Regions from separate parts of the Blautia sp. OM07-19 genome, predicted to be linked through region 2. Evidence: predicted binding sites of a transcription regulator. Region 2 holds the regulator's gene; each other region holds the start of a gene.
What was found. The regulator Rex, encoded in region 2, represses fermentation and respiration genes when NADH is low (regulators of the CRP and FNR family bind a similar motif). The targets are predictions, from matches to a motif close to ATTGTTAANTANTTAACAAT.

Region 1 (6,842 bases), on a different contig from region 2:
AACCGTACCCATACACTTCCGGCGTATGGACTTCTGCTTGTAGGACCGGCAGGAACAGGTAAATCCCAGATCGCATATGCCGTAGCACGTATCCTGAAACTTCCGTGGACAACTCTTGATATGAGTTCCATCAACGATCCTGAGCAGCTTACAGGAAGTTCCCGTGTTTATGCCAATGCCAAACCGGGAATCATCATGGAGGCATTTTCCATGGCAGGAGAATCCAATCTTGTATTTATCATCAATGAGCTGGATAAAGCAACCAACGGTAAAGGAAACGGAAATCCGGCAGACGTGCTTCTGACACTTCTCGATAACCTGGGATTCACAGACAACTACATGGAATGTATGGTTCCGACCGTCGGTGTATATCCGATCGCAACAGCAAATGACAAAGCACAGATCAGTGCACCGTTAATGTCCCGTTTTGCGGTCATTGAACTTCCGGATTATACAGCAGAAGAGAAGAAAGTCATCTTCTCCAAATTTGCCCTTCCAAAAGTTCTCAAGAGAATGAACTTAAGAGAAGAAGAGTGCGTGATCGCACCGGATGGACTGGATGCAGTGATCGAGCAGTTTGCGGATACTACAGGAATCCGTGATTTGGAGCAGGCGGCAGAGCATATCGCAGCAAATGCGCTGTATCAGATCGAGGTAAATAAGGTATCCTCTGTAACATTTGATGCAGAGATGGTGAAGAAATTATTTGAGTAAGGCGCAAAGATCAGTATATAAACAAAATAGTATAGAATACAGACAGGGAGCAGATCCATAGTGGAAATGCTCCCTGTCTGTATATTATCTGCGTAAATTGATATTGCAGATATGTTTCTTTGATTTTATCGGAAACTCTTGAGCCAGTTTACAAGAGAATCATGCCAGATGTTGTCATCGACAGTCTTTTTCATCTGATCGGTGACAGGTCCGTTGTTAGCCATCTGTGCAAGGATGGCAGCCTGGAGTTCTTCGACGGTCATGCCTTCCGGAGCCTTGTTCGGGTCAACCTTGACAGGTTCTTTTGCTGTGGATTTTTCTGATGCCTCGGTAACTTTTTCTTCTGTAGCGGCAGTTTCCTTTGTGGCAGTGCTGATAGTATTTACATCTGTACTTTCGGAAGCAGTTTCTTTTTCCTCTGTCTTTGTGGCAGATGTTTTTTCAGCAACTGTAGTCTCTTCAGCAACAGCAGTCTCTTCGGCAGCAGGAGTCTCTTCTTTGACAGATTCTTTAACAGCTTTTTCCTTCACCTCTACCTTGACAGGCGTGTACTCCGGCATATCACCGGCAGGTACCCAGATCTCACCGCTGTTTGCATGAACACATACATTGATGCGTTCGCCCTCGACAGAAACTTTCTGACCGGTCAGAGTGCCGACATATTCAGATGCATTTCCGGCAGGGAGGTTCATCCAAGCATCGTTGTCATCATTGTTGACAGTTACGACCACGCGCACACCGTCCAGATCACGGGCAAAAGCAAACTGGCGGTTAGTAAGCTGCAGTTCTGCATAACTTCCGTAGCTCAGAGCCGGGGTATTCTGTCTGATCTTTCCAAGAGCGGCAACCAGAGCTGTACATGGATTTGTTTCTTTCGCATCTGCGTAGTCTGCAAGAACCAGGGCAGGTCTCAGGCTGTCATCAGAGGAACGTTCCTTGCGTCCTTCAATTCCAAACTCAGAACCATAATAGATACTTGGAACTCCCGGAAGAGTATAAAGAAGTACATGAACCGGATTAAAATGCGCTTTATTGGACAGTTTGGTGTAGATTCGTTCTACATCGTGATTGTCAACAAAGTTGTACAGATCAAGATTTCCCATGTTCTGGAGATATTTCACTGTATGTGCGATCTCGAAATAGTTATGGTCATTGTGTCCACTGTAAAGAGCTTTGTGCAGAGCATAGTTTGTGACACTGTGCAGTGTCTCGCCATTTACCCAGCGGCTGTAATCGCCATGGATAACTTCACCCATCAGCCAGAAATCAGGTTTGACTTCCTCGGCAGTACGGCGGAGTGCACGCATGAAATCAAAATCCAGGACATCAGCGGCATCCAGACGGATTCCATCGACATCAAACTCAGAAACCCAGTAGCGAATCACATCACAGATATAATTCTGGACTTCCGGATTTCGCTGGTTCAGCTTGACAAGCAGATTGTATCCGCCCCAGTTGTCATAGGAAAATCCGTCATTGTATTCATTGTTTCCCCAGAAATTGACATTGCAGTACCAGTTAAGGTACTGAGAATGTTCGCGGTTCTTCTGGATATCCTTGAATGCAAAGAAATCACGTCCTGTGTGGTTGAATACACCGTCGAAGATTACTTTGATGCCTTTTTCGTGACATGCTTTGACAAAAGCGGTCAGGTCTTCGTTTGTTCCAAGACGGGAGTCAAGCTTCTTATAATCGGTGGTTTCATAACCATGTCCGACACTTTCGAAGAGAGGTCCGATGTACAGGGCGGTGCATCCGATCTCTTTGATGTGGTTGATCCATGGGAGGAGAGTGTTCAGACGGTGGACAGGAGTGGTGTACTCATTCTGTTTCGGTGCACCGCAAAGTCCAAGTGGATAGATGTGATAAAAAATTGCTTCATTGTACCAACTCATAGGTTATCATCTCGTTTCGTAGTTATTTTTTTATCGCCGGAATGCTGCATGAAACAGAACATGCCCGGTAAAAAATAATGGGGCTGTCCGTATGTACGGCAGCCCCTCTTTGGTTCAAATATGAAATTATAACTGAGGACCAGCAGCAACAAGTGCTTTACCAGCTTCATTTCCTTCATATTTAGCGAAGTTCTTGATGAATCTTGCAGCAAGATCTTTTGCTTTTTCTTCCCACTGAGCAGCATCTGCGTATGTGTCACGTGGGTCAAGGATTCCTGTATCAACGCCTGTAAGTTCTGTAGGAACTTCAAAGTTGAAGTATGGAATTGTCTTGGTAGGAGCGTTGTTGATATCTCCGTTGAGGATAGCATCGATGATACCACGAGTGTCTTTAATGGAGATACGTTTGCCTGTTCCATTCCATCCTGTGTTAACGAGGTAAGCTTTTGCTCCGCTCTGTTCCATTTTCTTAACAAGCTCTTCTGCATATTTTGTTGGGTGCAGTTCCAGGAATGCCTGGCCAAAGCAAGCTGAGAATGTAGGTGTAGGCTCTGTGATTCCACGCTCTGTACCAGCAAGTTTTGCTGTGAATCCGGACAGGAAGTAGTACTGTGTCTGAGCTTCTGTCAGGATAGATACTGGAGGAAGTACGCCGAATGCATCTGCGGACAGGAAGATTACGTTCTTAGCTGCCGGTGCAGAAGAGATCGGGCGAACGATTTTTTCGATGTGGTCGATCGGATAGGAAACACGAGTGTTCTCTGTTACGCTCTTATCGTTGAAGTCAATCTTTCCGTTTGCATCAACTGTTACGTTCTCAAGAAGAGCGTTACGTTTGATTGCATTGTAGATGTCCGGCTCAGAGTCTTTGTCAAGGTTGATAACCTTAGCATAGCATCCGCCTTCAAAGTTGAATACACCGTTGTCATCCCAGCCGTGCTCGTCATCACCGATCAGGAGACGTTTCGGGTCTGTGGAAAGAGTTGTTTTACCTGTTCCGGAAAGTCCGAAGAAGATAGCTGTGTTTTCGCCATTCATGTCTGTGTTAGCAGAGCAGTGCATAGCTGCGATGCCTTTCAGTGGAAGGAAGTAGTTCATCATAGAGAACATACCTTTCTTCATTTCTCCGCCGTACCATGTGTTGATGATAACCTGCTCTTTGGATGTAATGTTGAACATTACAGCTGTTTCAGAGTTGAGGCCAAGTTCTTTGTAGTTTTCAACTTTTGCTTTGGAAGCATTGTATACAACGAAATCTGGCTCAAATGTCTCAAGTTCTTCAGCTGTTGGCTGGATGAACATGTTTGTAACAAAGTGTGCCTGCCATGCAACTTCAACGATGAAACGGATAGCCATACGAGTATCAGCGTTAGCACCGCAGAATGCGTCAACTACGAAAAGTTTCTTGTTGGAAAGTTCTTTCTGAGCAAGTGCTTTACAAGCTGCCCAAGCTTCCTGTGTTGCAGGATGGTTGTCATTCTTGTATTCATCAGAAGTCCACCAAACGGTATCTTTGGAGTTCTCATCCATAACGATGAATTTATCTTTAGGAGAACGTCCTGTATAGATACCTGTCATAACGTTAACAGCGCCAAGTTCTGTTTCCTGTCCTACTTCGAAGCCTTCAAGACCTGCTTTAGTCTCTTCCTCGAATAATACTTCATAAGAAGGATTGTATACAACTTCTGTTGTACCTGTGATGCCATACTTAGTTAAATCGATTTTTGCCATCTTACATTTACCTCTCTTCTTTATTGGAGCCATCTATATGCTGGCTGCTTTAACCTCTAAGAAGTGGAACACTCCGACTTCTCATAGAGATTATTATACATAATTCATCAATAAAAGCAATAAAAAAACCATTAAATTTTGAAAAAATGATAATAATTTAACACTGCATGTCGTGTTTGGGCAGTGATTTCAGCATTATCCTGCTTTCTTGACATAAGTATTCCCCAAATGTACAATGAATAAAAAAAAATCTTCTATATATAATATAGAAAGCATTTGCTGGCATCACCAGGCAGAAATATCATCAGAAAGGACGGGAATCTTATGAAGCAGCTTTACACAAGATGGGGAAAAAATCTCGACAGGGATCATGTGCTGGAGGAATATCCGAGACCACTTCTGATGAGAGAAGATTATCAGATCCTCAATGGCTGGTGGGATTATGCTTTTACTATAGACTATAAACAGCCACAGCAGTATGAGGGCAGGATCCTCGTGCCGTTTTCGCCTGAGACAGCTCTTTCAGGAGTCGGACGTCAGCTTAAACCAGATGAATATCTGTGGTACCGGAGAAATTTCGATCTTCCGGGCTGGGACAGAGAAAAGGGGCAAAACCGCATCCTGCTCCATTTCGGTGCGGTAGATCAGTCCTGTGAAGTTCGGATTAACGGACATAAGGTGAAACGTCATACGGGAGGATATCTTCCGTTTGAAGTGGATATTTCCAGATACGCGCAGGAAAGCGCAAATGAACTTATAGTAGCTGTCAAAGACTTGAGTGATACTTCCTACCATTCGAAGGGAAAACAGAAACTTAATGCAGGCGGCATGTTTTATACCGCCCAGAGCGGCATCTGGCAGACAGTATGGCTGGAAAAAGTGCCGGAAACCTACATAAAAGAAATAAAAACAGTTCCGGATATCGAGAAAAAGATCATCAGGATCAAAGTAAGTTCCAGTTATAGTACAGATAAAAAGAATGTGGATAAACTTTCCAGAAATCTTCCGATAGAAATAAAAATACGAAAACCAGGACTTTATCCAGATCCGGTAGTGAAACCGTCACAGATTTCTACAGAGGATATGCTGGAAACAGCAGTACTGGCTGTAAGTGACAAATGGATCGAGATCCCGATTGAGTCCATTTCTCTGTGGAACTGTGAAACTCCGTATCTTTATTATTTTGAAGTAAAGTTGGGAGACGACAGAGCCATCAGCTATTTCGCCATGCGGAAGTTTTCTCTGGAAACGAAAGTTCATGAGGAATTCCTGCGGATCTGTCTTAACGGCGAAGTACAATTCCAGAATGGCGTGCTCGACCAGGGATACTGGCCGGAGAGTCTGTACACGCCGCCATCTGATGCAGCGATGATCTTTGACATCCAGGAAATGAAAAAGACCGGCTTCAACATGGTGCGGAAGCATCTCAAGATCGAGCCGCAGCGATGGTATTATCACTGCGACAGACTTGGAATCGTAGTCTGGCAGGATATGGTCAATGGTGGAAGTTACTATAAACACTGGTTTGTAACTTACGGTGCGACTCTGCTTTCCTGGCTTCGGATCCCAATGCGTGACGTTTATCCGAGACTGCTTTCCAGAGAAGCAAAAGCCGGCCGCCTGGAATTTATCCGGGAAATGAAAGAGACGATCCGGCTTCTTGGAAATCATCCCAGCATTGCGGCATGGGTGATCTTCAACGAAGGCTGGGGACAGTTTCAGACAGAGGATATGACCAGGATCGTCCGCAGACTTGATCCGAACCGGCTGATCGATCAGGCAAGTGGATGGTTTGACCAGGGAGGCGGAGATTTTTCCAGCCTGCATAATTATTTCTTTAAATTGTTCATCCGCCCGGAACGAGAGAGGGCTTCCGTTCTTTCAGAATTTGGCGGTTACAGCTATCGGGAACCAGGTCACTGTGCAAAAGAAAAACTATACGGCTATGGAATCTGCAAAAACAAAAAAGATCTCGAGAAGCGTTTCCTCGAAAGATGGCAGGGTGTGCGAAATCTGATCCCACAGGGCTTAAGTGCCAGTATCTACACACAGTGGACAGATGTGGAAGAAGAGGTCAACGGTGTTTTTACTTATGATCGTGAAGTGCGGAAGATCGAGCCTTTTTAATAAAGAATAAAAAATCAGCTACCGGACGCTGAGTTTCCGGTAGCTGACAGTAAAGTAGATGATCTCTGCGATCGATGTGATGATCCATGAAAACAGATACAGAAGAAACAGTGCCGGGATGGTGTGGACCCAGGCAAAGATCGTGTAGATCCATATGATACGGAAGACGCAGGAGCCCATGATGATAATGATCGTCGGGATGATGGTCTTTCCGATCCCACGGGATGCGGCGATCGTACAGTCCATAAAAGAGGACACACAGTAAGAAAACGCCATGATCTTGATCCGCTGCATGCCGGCATCGATAACGGCAGCATCCGTGGCAAACAGTGACAGGAACTGATGACCAAAGAGAAAGAGGAGCAGTCCAAGGAT
Region 2 (6,842 bases):
TTTCTTCGTAGGTCGTGGAATCGACTATGCAATCAGCATGGAAGGCAGCCTCAAGATGAAAGAAGTAAGCTACATCCATTCAGAGGCATATGCTGCAGGTGAGCTGAAACACGGAACGATTTCTCTGATCGAGGATGGAACACTGGTGATCGGTGTCCTCACTCAGCCGGATCTTTATGAAAAAACAGTCAGCAATATGGTAGAATGCAAGAGCCGTGGAGCATATCTGATGGGAATGACTACTTTTGGAAACTATAACATCGAAGATACTGCAGATTTCACTGTTTATATTCCAAAGACAGATCCATACTTTGCAACTTCTCTTGCTGTGATCCCGTTACAGCTTCTGGGATACTATGTAAGTGTTGCAAAGGGTCTTGATGTAGATAAGCCGAGAAACCTTGCCAAGAGTGTTACAGTAGAATAATAGTAAAAAGAAAAACAGAGGGTACAATAGTCACAAATGGCTGTTATACCCTCGATTTTTTATATTCATGACCCGGAATGCTTCTCCATCCACCGTCTGATATAATCCATCTGTTCCTGATCGGAAATTTTCTGGGATGCGGGATCGTTCCCGGCGGCGAGGCAGCAGAAGAGTACGAGCGCCTGCAGCAGAAAAAAGAGTACAAGAAAGAGTATCAGCATAAAAAAGCCTCCTTTTATTTCCTATGGCTTTCAGTATTGGCATTTTTTCGAAAGTTATACATGGAATTGGGAGAAATGCTTTATTGCGAAGCAATCCACAGATATCCGGAATACACTAAAATAAGCCCATTTATAAGGAGTATATTCATGAAGCAGTCAGCTTATACCGGAAAAGGGGTTGGTGTGGCACTTTTTGATACGGGAATTTATCCTCATATGGATTTTGGTGATCGTATTTATGCTTTTGCAGATTTTATATCATACAGGAAATTACCTTACGATGATAATGGTCATGGAACGTGTGTGGCGGGGATCTTAGGAGGCAGCGGAGCGGCTTCTATGGGAAAGTACAAAGGGATGGCACCGGGATGTTCGCTGATCGGGCTTAAGGTGCTGGATCGTTTTGGAAACGGCAATAAGGAGGATATCCTGGCGGCGTTTCAGTGGCTTATGAACCATCGGGAGGAGTACAGGATCCGAGTGGTGAATATTTCTGTCGGCACGACATATCGTACCAGGAATGACAAGGATGTTCTGGTGCGCGGCGTGGAACAGCTCTGGGATCAGGGACTGGTGGTCGTTGCGGCAGCGGGAAACCAGGGACCGGAGCCGGGCAGTATCACTGCTCCGGGGTGCAGCAAAAAGGTGATCACGGTGGGTTCCAGCGATATGCTTATGGGAAAAGAGGGAATCTCCGGGCGAGGGCCGACGTTTGAGTGTGTCTGTAAACCGGATCTGGTGGCACCGGGACGCCGGATCATGTCGTGTGCGGCCGGGGCGGGAAATACGTATGGAATGAAAAGCGGTACGTCGATGTCCACGCCAATGATCTCCGGGGCGGCGGCACTTGCACTGGAAAAAGATCCCATGCTCACCAACGTAGATATCAAGATGATGCTCCGCGACAGCGCAGACGACCTCGGTCTTCCGAAAAATCAGCAGGGATGGGGAAAATTTAACTGTAAAAAGTTCCTTTCGCTGTGATTTTCAGGAAAATTCACAGAATTTACTTTGGTAAAGCCTGAAAGTATTGACGGGAATGATTTTTTTCGTTACAATGGAACAAATCGTTGCTGTAAATAGCGACAGCAAACCAGTGATATGCAGAGAGGAGAACATTATGAAAAAAATTCAGATGACAACGCCATTAGTCGAAATGGACGGAGATGAGATGACCAGAATTCTCTGGAAGATGATCAAGGACGAATTATTACTTCCGTATATTGATCTGAATACAGAATACTATGACCTTGGTCTTGCACACCGCAATGATACCGATGACCAGGTAACCATCGATGCAGCAGAAGCAACCAAGAAATATGGTGTTGCAGTTAAATGTGCGACCATCACTCCAAACCACGCACGTATGGAAGAATACGACCTCAAGAAAATGTACAAGAGCCCGAACGGAACAATCCGTGCGATTCTGGACGGAACTGTATTCCGTGCCCCGATCGTAGTAAAGGGAATCGAGCCATGCGTACGCAACTGGAAGAAACCGATCACTCTTGCACGTCACGCATATGGGGACATTTACAAGAACACAGAGATGTACGTTGACAAACCGGGTAAAGTAGAGCTTGTCTATACTTCCGAGGATGGAGAAGAGAAACGTGCTCTGGTACAGGAATTCAAGGCTCCGGGAGTTGCCATGGGTATGCACAACATGGAAGCTTCTATTGAGAGTTTTGCAAGAAGCTGCTTCAACTATGCACTGGATACCAAGCAGGATGTATGGTTTGGCGCGAAGGATACCATTTCCAAGACTTACGATGCCAAATTTAAACAGGTCTTCCAGACAGTATTTGACAATGAGTTCAAGGAGAAATTCGAGGAAGCAGGTCTTACTTACTTCTACAGCCTGATCGATGATATCGTAGCCCGTGTCATGAAAGCAGAGGGTGGATTTATCTGGGCATGCAAGAACTACGATGGAGATGTTATGAGTGATATGGTATCTTCTGCATTTGGTTCTCTTGCGATGATGACATCTGTTCTTGTTTCTCCGAACGGATACTATGAGTATGAAGCTGCTCACGGAACGGTACAGAGACATTATTATCGTCATCTGGAGGGCGGCGAGACTTCCACAAACTCCGTTGCAACCATCTTTGCATGGACAGGAGCACTACGCAAACGTGGGGAACTCGATGGAAATCAGGAACTTGCACAGTTCGCAGACAAACTGGAAGAAGCAACTCTTTCCACCATCGAATCCGGAAAGATGACCAAAGACCTGGCACTGATCACCAGCATTGAGAATCCGACCGTACTGAACAGCGAGCAGTTTATCCTTGCGATCAGAGAGACTCTGGATACATTACTTTAATTTAAAAATACATCAAAAAATAAAAATGGGAAACCCAAGGCATTACGCCAGGGTTTCCCATTTTTCGTAGAGTTCTTCAAGTTCTTGTTGGATTTTGTCTTTTTCGCGGCTGAGTTCTGCACAGCGTCCGACGTTGGTGCAGACATCCGGGAGAACCAGTGTTTCATCGATTTCTTTATCGCGGGTTTCGAGTTCTTCGATCCGCGCTTCTGTTTTCTTAAGTTCTGCTTCCTGCTTACGCTTACGTGCCTGTTCTTCTTTCTGCTGCTGCCAGGTGAGCTTTCCTTCAGATGCTGTGGCTGGTGCGGTTTCCTGCACAGTTACAGTTTCCTGCTGCACCGGAGCGTATTTCTCAGTGAGTTCTTCTTTTTTCTCAAGGTAGTAATCGTAATCACCGATATAGTTGACAACGGCCTGATTGGTCAGTTCCAGGATCCTGGTCGCGGTCTGGTTGATGAAATATCGGTCATGAGAAACATAAAAGACCGTACCGGTGTAACTGTTCAGCGCTTCTTCGAGGATTTCTTTGGAAGCGATATCAAGGTGGTTGGTCGGCTCATCGAGGATCAGGAAGTTTGCCTCGGAGAGCATCAGCTTCGCGAGGGAAACACGGCCGCGCTCACCACCGGAGAGAGAGGAGATCACTTTGAAAACATCATCACCGGTAAAGAGGAAGGCGGCGAGCATGTTTCGAATCTCTGTCTCGGTAAGTGTCGGGTAAGTATCGGAAATTTCCTCAAAGATCGTCTTCTCCGCGTGGAGTACATGGTGTTCCTGGTCATAATATCCGATCTGAACCTTGGAGCCCAGGGAAAAAGTTCCTGAGTCTGCCGGGATAAGATCGTTGAGGATCTTGAGCATGGTCGTCTTGCCGGTACCGTTGTTTCCGATCAGAGCAACGCGCTCACCACGCTTGATCTGGAAAGAGATATCGGTAAAAAGTGTCTGCTCCGGAAAGCTCTTGGAAAGTTCTTCTACCGTGAGAACATCGTTTCCACTGACAACTCTCGGTTCCAGAGAAAGCCGCATCTGGCTCTGGACCTCGGTCGGTTTCTCGATCCGCTGGATCTTACCGAGCATTTTTTCACGGCTTTCTGCGCGGCGGATGGATTTCTCACGGTTGAAGGATTTCAGCTTGACGATGACGGCTTCCTGATGCTTGATGTCTCTCTGCTGGTTAAGGTAAGCCTTGTACTGTGCGTCACGAAGCTGTGCTTTCTTTTCGGCGTAAGCGGAGTAATTGCCACTGTACATGCGGACCTGGGCGGCATCGATCTCAATGACCTTCGTTACAACTTTATCAAGGAAATAACGGTCATGGGAGACGATAAATACAGCACCCGGATAATTCAGAAGATAAGTTTCCAGCCAGGAAATACTCTCCATGTCGAGGTGGTTGGTCGGCTCATCGAGGAGAAGAATGTCCGGCTTGGAGATCAGGAGTTTACCAAGAGCGACACGGGTCTTCTGTCCACCGGAGAGGGTTTCGACCTGTTTGGCAAAATCTTCGTCCGTAAAGCCAAGACCCTTGAGGACACCCATTAGCTCGCTCTTGTAGGCATAGCCGTTTTCCAGCTCAAATTCGTGGGTCAGGCGGGTGTAGGTGTTCATCAGACGGTCAAGTTCCTCGCCGGAAGCGTTTTTCATCTGGACTTCGATCGCACGCATGCGGTCTTCCATGTCGATGATGTACTGCTTGGTTGTGAGCAGTTCCTCATAGACGGTGCGGTGTCCGCTGACATCCTGATACTGTGCGAGATAACCGATCTTCTTGTCCTTCATCAGAACGACCTGACCGGAATCCGCAGAAATTTCATTCATTATAATACGGAGAAGGGTTGTCTTACCTGCTCCGTTGTTGCCGATGAGAGCGGCTTTTTCACGCTCTTCTATATGAAATGAGGCATCGTTCAAAATGACTTTTTCGCCAAAAGATTTGCTGATGCCCTGACACGATAAAATCATAAATATTCCTCCAAAGTCAATATACGCTATGATTATAAGGTTAAATGATGGCTTTGTAAAGGAAATTTCCTCAAAAATTGTATAGATTTGACAACATTGATTGACAATAAAATAACATTTCGGTATAATTAACAGGAAAGTATAAGGAGGGGACAACGGTGGAAGCAAAACAGATATCAAAAGCTGTAATTAAGAGACTGCCCCGGTATTATCGCTATCTTGGCGAGTTACTGGAAGACAATGTTGAACGTATATCTTCCAATGACCTTAGTAAGAAAATGCGTGTCACAGCATCGCAGATCCGCCAGGATTTGAATAATTTTGGAGGATTTGGGCAGCAGGGATACGGTTATAATGTGAAATATCTCTATACAGAAATCGGTAAGATCCTTGGACTGGATGAGGTACATCCGATGATCATCATCGGTGCCGGTAATCTTGGACAGGCACTTGCCAATTACGTTGACTTTGAAAAACGTGGTTTTAAGCTGGAAGGGATTTTTGATGTCAATCCGGTACTGGAGGGCATCGCGGTCCGTGGAATTGAGATCCAGATGATCAGTAATCTCCCATTCTTCCTCAGAGAGAAGAATATTGAGATTGCGATTCTCACATTGCCGAAGAACAAGGCGAAGGATATGGCAGATATCCTGATCGAGAATGGTATCAAGGCAATCTGGAATTTTGCACATATCGATCTGGAGACTCCGGAGGATGTCATTGTAGAGAACGTACATCTTTCTGAGAGTCTGATGACGTTATCTTACAATCTCAGTCAATATCGTCAGGAACACGTGGAAGAGCAGCAATCATAACATGAGGACAGCAAGAGGCTGTTACCCGGCTCCTTAATGAAGGCGGCTGCGTAACAGCTTTTTGCTTTGTATCGTATATCGAGGAGATATCAGATGAAACGAATTGTAGGCGGATCGGAAATGAAAGCACTGGATGGCTGCACCATTACCGGAATGGGAGTTCCGTCCTGTGTGCTGATGGAACGGGCGGCACTGGCTGTTGTGGATGCAATGGAAGGACATTTTGCGGAAATGTCACAGAAACAGCGGATCTTGTGCGTCTGCGGAGGCGGGAACAACGGCGGAGACGGAGTCGCAATCGCCAGGATCCTGCATCTGCATGGATATAACGCGGAAATCTATATGCTCGGAAATCCGGATCACCGCACAAAGGAAACACGCCGCCAGCTTAAGATCGCAGAGAATTATCAGGTCCCTCTGGTGAATAACCTGGCAGCAGGAGAATATACTACTATAGTAGATGCCATCTTCGGCGTTGGGCTTGACCGCTCGATCGAAGGAAAATACAGAGAAGTCATTCAGGCTTTGAACGAGGTTTCTGCATGGAAAGTGGCGGTAGATCTGCCGTCCGGGGTATGCAGCAACACGGGCAGAGAGCTTGGAATCGCATTTCGTGCGGATCTGACGGTGACGTTTGCATTCTGTAAAACAGGCTTGTGTTTTTATCCAGGCAAAAATTTTGCGGGAAAAATTGTTGTAGCAGATGTCGGCATCTACGAGAATCCGGATCTTCCGACACAGAAAGCGGCACTTGAGAAAAAAGATCTCCAGAAGCTTCCTCTGCGCGCCGCGAATGGGAACAAGGGTACGTTTGGCAAGGTTCTTGTCGTTGCCGGAAGCAAAGGAATGTGCGGGGCAGCGTATCTCTGTGCAGAGGGCGCCTTCGCTGCCGGAGCCGGGATGGTCAAGATCCTGACGGATGAGGAGAATCGCATTCCACTGCAGACGCTTCTTCCGGAGGCGATGTTTGCAGATGATGCTGGCGGCAACGAAGCATGGGTTAATGCAATGCACTGGTGCGACATTGTGGTGATCGGACCAGGACTTGGACAGTCTGAGAAAAGTGCACGGAAAACAGAATTTTA
Region 3 (6,842 bases), on a different contig from region 2:
TTGCAATGGATCTGTGGGGATGGAAACGCAACAAGGCTGTTGCATTTAATATCGTTCTGATCATTATCCTTTCCATGCCGGCAATCCTTGGCTTTGGACCATGGTCCGGAATCCAGATCCTTGGTGAAGGAACAACTATCATGGATCTTGAGGACTTTATTATCTCAAACAACATCCTGCCGCTTGGATCTGTAATATTCGTGATTTTCTGTACATCTAAGAACGGATGGGGATGGAAGAATTTCCTGAGAGAAGCCAACACAGGAAAAGGAGCGAAATTCCCGGCATTCATCAGAAATTACATGCTGTGGGTGATCCCGGTCGTTGTAGCGATCATTTATCTCAAAGGTTACTATGACATGTTCCAGCCAAAGGGAAATGCTTATCTGATCCCATGGATGATCGTCGGTATTGCCATGCTGGCACTGACAGGATGGATCTCATTCGGACACAGCAAAAAGAAATAAGATACCACGGAACAATCCGTAAGTATCGCAAACAATAAGAATTAAGAGGAGGCACAAGTATTATGATAGCAGAAAAAATGAAACCTTTCGTACAGAACAATTCAGCAATCCGTATGATGTTCGAAGAAGGAAACCGTCTCCGGGCAAAGTACGGTGCGGACAAAGTCTATGACTTCAGCCTTGGAAATCCAAGTGTTCCGGCACCGGACTGTGTACGCGAAGCAATCATAGATCTTGTAAACAACGAAGAACCGACTGTCCTTCATGGATATATGAGTAACGCCGGGTTCGAGGATGTCAGAGAGACGATCGCACAGTCTCTGAACCGTCGTTTCGAAACTGCTTTTTCTGCACATAATCTGATCATGACTGTTGGTGCTGCCAGTGGCCTGAACGTGATCCTCAAAACGATCCTGAATTCTGGAGAGGAAGTGATCGTTTTTGCACCGTATTTCCTGGAATATGGTGCATATGTCCGCAACTATGATGGCAAGCTTGTGGAAATCTCACCGAACACAGAGACCTTTCAGCCGAACCTTAAAGAACTGGAAGAAAAAATTACAGTCAACACTCGTGCAGTGATCGTAAATACACCGCACAATCCGACAGGTGTCGTTTATTCCGAGGATACTATCAAAGAACTTGCAGCGATCCTGGAGAAAAAACAGCAGGAGTTCGGTTCTGTGATCTATCTGATTTCTGATGAGCCATACAGAGAGCTGGCTTATGACGGCGTAGAAGTTCCGTATCTGACGAAATACTACAAGAATACGGTTGTAGGATATTCCTACAGTAAATCTCTGTCTTTGCCGGGTGAGCGTATCGGTTATCTGGTCATTCCGGATGAGCTGGAAGACAGCGCAACCGTCATCACAGCAGCAGCGATCGCAAACCGTGTACTCGGAAGTGTCAATGCACCGTCCCTGATGCAGAAAGTCATCCAGAAATGCGTAGACGCAGAAGTAGATGTTGCAGCTTATGACAGAAACCGTCTGGCACTTTACAATGGACTGACAGAATGTGGATTTGAGTGCATCAAACCACAGGGAGCTTTTTACCTGTTCGTGAAATCTCCGATCGCAGATGAGAAGCAGTTCTGTGAGGCCGGCAAGAAATACAATATCCTCATGGTTCCGGGAAGCTCCTTTGCCTGCCCGGGATATGTGAGGCTGGCATACTGTGTTTCCTATGAGACGATCCAGAATTCCCTTCCGGAGTTTAAGAAACTGGCTGCGGAGTATGGACTGGGCAAATAATCCACATGAAACAACAAAAGAATGACAAAAAAATAACAATATAAAACACTATTTATACAGGATTTTAGATAAAACCACAAAAACAGGAGCCCCTCTTGTAGAAATACAAGGCAGAGGCTCCTGTCTACGTTTACATGGCATTATATCAGATCTTATCAATTTTCTTGCGGATCGCCAGCATCTTCTGATCGAGCTGGCTGATCATAGAGGCACATTGCTGCAGTTCCTCATTGATAACGGCAGCCTGTTTCTGACCTCTCTTATAACGGAGCTGGTGGTCGAGGTTTGCCCAGTAATCCATTGCAGCCGTCCGGAGCTGAAGCTCCAGTTTGACCCATTGATTCTCATTCTGGAATGGAATTGCGATCTCCAGGATCAGATGCAGGCTCTGATAGCCGGATTTCTTGGGCTGCTTGATATAGTCCTTGATCTTGATGATGCGGATGTCCTGCTGTTTCTGGATCAGGTCAGCCACCTTGTAGATATCGTCCACATAAGCGCACACAGCACGGACCCCGATCAGGTCGTTGATCTTTTCCACTGCCTGCGCGAAATTCATATCGAGGCCTTTTTTCTGCATTTTCTTGCAGACACTGTCGTAGCTCTTGAGTCGTCCGGTCTTCATCTGTATGTAGTTTCGTCCGGTCTTCATCAGCAGAAAAGTGTTGATGATATCGATCTTGGTCATCATAAGATTGATGGCACATTGTCCCTGGATGCTGAACTCGCTGTCGGTCAGCATATTCTTTAATAGTTCTTTCTTTTTCAATTTCTGTCTTTCTTCCTCTAATTGTATCAGTGTGAATGTTTCTGGTTCTGTTACCCGTATTGCATTACCGCTTCCCATTAGAATACTCCTTCAATAATAAATCTGTAGATTGATCGTGTTAAAAGAAAGTAAAACAGAAGAGAATCGCAGAACAGGGAATAGTTCTGTGTCATCTCTTATCCTCTAATCTATGCAGGATAAAATAGGAATATGACAATATATTCTGATGTATTATTCTATTATATACAAAATAACTAATTTGTACAGAGAAAAACAAAAAAACTTATATAAAATACCATATAAAAATAAAATGCAAAATAAGTAACCATAAAATATGATAAATATATACAAAAATGCCCCGGGTAGAGTTGTGCAAATTACATAAAAAGAATAAATAAAAAGGGATTTAGTGGATTTTTTAGGTGGTTAAAATATATTGACAAATGATTAACAATCTAATACAATAGCCTCATCAGCAAGATTGATAAATAATTAACGTTAATCCATTAACACACACAACCATCAAACACACTACTAAAACCAGAAAGAATCAAATCACAAGAGGAAAACAGGAGGATTCAGAAATGGCAAAGAAAGAAACCCACATCCCGGCAATTATCGACACTCCAGAGGCACTTGAAGCCAAGATCGCTGCGATGAAAGAAGCTCAGAAAATTTTTGCTACCTATACTCAGGAGCAGGTAGACAAGATCTTCAAAGCAGCCGCAACAGCAGCAGACAAAGCCCGTATCCCGCTTGCAAAAGCAGCCGTTGAAGAAACAGGAATGGGTATCGTAGAAGATAAAGTCATCAAGAACCATTACGCAGCAGAGTACATCTACAATGCATACAAAAACACCAAGACCTGTGGTGTACTGGAAGAAGATCCGGTTTATGGAATCAAGAAAATTGCAGAACCGATCGGTCTGATCGCAGCAGTTATCCCGACAACAAACCCGACTTCCACAGCAATCTTCAAAACCCTGATCGCTCTGAAGACAAGAAACGCAATCATCATCAGCCCACATCCACGTGCAAAAGGAAGCACTATTGAAGCTGCCAAAGTTGTTCTTGAAGCAGCAGTAAAAGCAGGTGCTCCGGAAGGAATCATTGGCTGGATCGATGTACCAAGCCTTGAGCTTACAAACCTCGTAATGAAGGAAGCTGACATCATTCTTGCAACAGGTGGTCCTGGAATGGTTAAAGCAGCATACTCCTCCGGAAAACCGGCACTTGGTGTTGGAGCCGGAAATACACCGGTTATCATCGACGACACAGCAGATGTCCGTCTTGCAGTAAACTCCATCATCCATTCCAAAACATTTGATAATGGTATGATCTGTGCTTCTGAGCAGTCCGTAACTGTTCTTGAAGGCATTTACAAAGCAGTAAAAGAAGAGTTCCAGTACAGAGGATGCTACTTCCTTAAGAAAGACGAAATCGAAAAAGTAAGAAAAACAATCCTGATCAACGGTGCACTGAATGCCAAGATCGTTGGACAGAAAGCAGCTACGATCGCTGAGATGGCAGGAGTTACTGTTCCGGCAGAAACCAAGATCCTGATCGGTGAAGTAGAATCTGTAGATATCAGCGAAGAGTTCGCACACGAGAAACTTTCTCCTGTACTTGCAATGTACAAGGCAAAAACCTTCGACGAAGCTATCGCAAAAGCAGAACAGCTGGTAGCTGACGGTGGATATGGACATACATCTTCTCTGTACATCAACGTAAATGAGAAAGAAAAGATGGCAAAACATGCAGCAGCAATGAAGACCTGCCGTATCCTGATCAACACTCCATCTTCTCAGGGTGGTATCGGAGATCTCTACAACTTTAAACTCGCTCCGTCTCTGACACTTGGATGCGGTTCCTGGGGTGGAAACTCTGTATCTGAAAACGTTGGTGTTAAACACCTGATCAATATCAAGACTGTTGCTGAGAGGAGAGAGAACATGCTCTGGATGAGAACCCCGGAAAAAGTTTACTTCAAAAAAGGCTGCCTGCCGGTTGCTCTTGATGAGCTGAAAAACGTGATGGGCAAAAAACGCTGCTTCATCGTAACGGACTCCTTCCTTTACAAGAATGGATACACCAAGAAGATCGAAGACAAACTTGACGAAATGGGAATCGTTCATACATGCTTCTCTGATGTAGAACCAGACCCGTCCCTCGCTTCTGCAAGAGCAGGTGCTGCAGCAATGCGTGCATTCGAACCAGACTGCATCATCGCAATGGGTGGTGGATCCGCAATGGATGCTGGTAAGATCATGTGGGTTCTCTATGAAAACCCGGATGCAGACTTCGATGATATGGCAATGGACTTCATGGATATCCGTAAGAGAATCTATACATTCCCGAAAATGGGTAAAAAAGCTTACTTCATCGCCGTACCTACATCTTCCGGTACAGGTTCTGAGGTAACACCTTTCGCCATCATCACAGACAAAGAAACAGGAATCAAATGGCCTCTGGCTGACTACGAACTGTTACCGGATATGGCGATCGTAGATACAGACAACATGATGAGTGCACCAAAAGGACTGACAAGTGCTTCCGGTATCGACGTTATGACACATGCTCTTGAGGCATATGTATCCATGATGGCTTCTGACTACACAGACGGTCTTGCACTCCGTGCAATCAAACTGGTATTTGATTATCTGCCAAGAGCATACAGAAACGGAAATGATGTAGAGGCAAGAGATCATATGGCAAATGCTTCCTGCATGGCTGGTATGGCATTCGCAAATGCATTCCTCGGAGTAAACCACTCCCTGGCTCACAAACTGGGCGCTTTCCATCACATCCCGCACGGTATCGCAAACGCTCTGGTACTTACAGATGTTATGCGCTACAATGCAGCAGAAGTTCCGGCTAAGATGGGTACTTTCCCGCAGTATCAGTATCCGAAGACACTGGCTCGCTACGCAGAGGTTGGCCGTTTCGTAGGACTGACAGGAAAAGATGACAAAGAAGTATTTGAGAAACTTCTGGAGAAACTCGAAGAACTCAAGAAGATCATCGAGATCAAACCTACCATCAAAGATTACGGTGTAGACGAGAAATACTTCATTGAGACTCTTGATGAGATGAGCGAGCAGGCATTCAACGACCAGTGTACTGGTGCAAACCCGAGATACCCACTCATCGCAGAACTCAAAGAAATCTACCTGAAAGCTTACTATGGTAAATAATTAAAACGATATATTTTCTTCCATAAAATATAAATAATATAAGCGGCGATTGCCCCGGCATTACAGGAACGTAGTGCCGGGGCAGTTGCTTTATGGCAGTTAAGATTTGTTTAAGATTTGCGCGGACAAATTTAAGACTTTGTGTGTTGAAAAGAAAGAACACGAATGTTACAATAAACACCAACAGATATGGTAAAATCAAACAAAAACCACATACATCTTATGTGGAACAAAGGAAGCGTTAAGCTTCAGGGGGCATGATTATTGAAACAGAATGAAAACACAAAATACGTGAAACTTGGAATTACAGGTGCAGCAGTCCTGGCGTTTGGATTTGCGATCATGTATATCCTGAACCAGAGCCAGAGTATCGCAGCAGGAATCCGCGTGATCTTTAATATCCTGAAACCATTCCTGTATGGCGCACTGATCGCTTATATCCTTGCACCGATGTGCAACCGGATGGATGACAGATTCCTGAAATGGTTTCCAAATGCAACTGAGAAACAGAAAAAGGGAATGAAGTTTCTTTCCATTGCAATAGCGATCATATGTGCAGTGACTCTCGTAGTTCTGCTGATCCTGCTGATCTTACCGCAGGTATGGGACAGTACGATCAAAATCATCCGTATCCTTCCGGCACGGCTTGCATACTGCAATCGTATGATAGATCAGGTGCTCCAGGATCAGCCGCAGCTTCAGGCATATTTTAATCATTTTTCTTCACAGATTGAAAGTGGTCTGAATGACATTCTGAGTGCGAATTCCAGTATGATGCAGACAATTCAGGGGATTATAGGGAATCTTACCGTACAGTTGATTGAAGTCCTGAGTGTATTCAAGAATATGTTCCTCGGATTTTTGATTGCAGTATATCTCCTTGCCAGCCGCAAACTGTTTGGCGCACAGGCGAAACTTCTCCTGTATGGTATATTCCCGAACAAATGGGCACAGATCATCGAGGAAGAAGTCCATTACACAGACAAGATGTTCAATGGATTCTTTGTTGGCAAGATCATCGACTCTGCAATCATCGGTGTGATCTGTTTTGCAGGGACAACGTTGTTGGGATTTGAATCTGCAGCGTTTATCAGCGTTGTCATCGGTGTGACGAACATCATACCGTTTTTCGGACCTTTTATCGGTGCAATCCCGT

Region 1: the regulator Rex is predicted to act here: its motif matches at 4,486-4,505, upstream of pckA (phosphoenolpyruvate carboxykinase (ATP)).
Region 3: the regulator Rex is predicted to act here: its motif matches at 2,928-2,947, upstream of adhE (bifunctional acetaldehyde-CoA/alcohol dehydrogenase).

What each region holds. Positions count from the first base shown of each region.
Region 1 covers NZ_QULA01000017.1:64,204-71,045, forward strand. Annotated here, with positions in the region: gene DXC01_RS12280 (AAA family ATPase) at 1-714, shown strand, start outside; gene DXC01_RS12285 (alpha-amylase family glycosyl hydrolase) at 840-2,609, opposite strand; gene pckA (phosphoenolpyruvate carboxykinase (ATP)) at 2,736-4,340, opposite strand; gene DXC01_RS12295 (glycoside hydrolase family 2 protein) at 4,665-6,467, shown strand; gene DXC01_RS12300 (MATE family efflux transporter) at 6,486-6,842, opposite strand, start outside.
Region 2 covers NZ_QULA01000042.1:6,783-13,624, forward strand. Annotated here, with positions in the region: gene glmS (glutamine--fructose-6-phosphate transaminase (isomerizing)) at 1-427, shown strand, start outside; gene DXC01_RS17905 (S8 family peptidase) at 796-1,632, shown strand; gene DXC01_RS17910 (NADP-dependent isocitrate dehydrogenase) at 1,769-2,977, shown strand; gene abc-f (ribosomal protection-like ABC-F family protein) at 3,020-4,942, opposite strand; gene DXC01_RS17920 (redox-sensing transcriptional repressor Rex) at 5,101-5,757, shown strand; gene DXC01_RS17925 (NAD(P)H-hydrate dehydratase) at 5,851-6,842, shown strand, end outside.
Region 3 covers NZ_QULA01000005.1:27,824-34,665, forward strand. Annotated here, with positions in the region: gene DXC01_RS05335 (sodium-dependent transporter) at 1-467, shown strand, start outside; gene DXC01_RS05340 (pyridoxal phosphate-dependent aminotransferase) at 530-1,723, shown strand; gene DXC01_RS05345 (GTP pyrophosphokinase) at 1,869-2,570, opposite strand; gene adhE (bifunctional acetaldehyde-CoA/alcohol dehydrogenase) at 3,077-5,686, shown strand; gene DXC01_RS05355 (AI-2E family transporter) at 5,951-6,842, shown strand, end outside.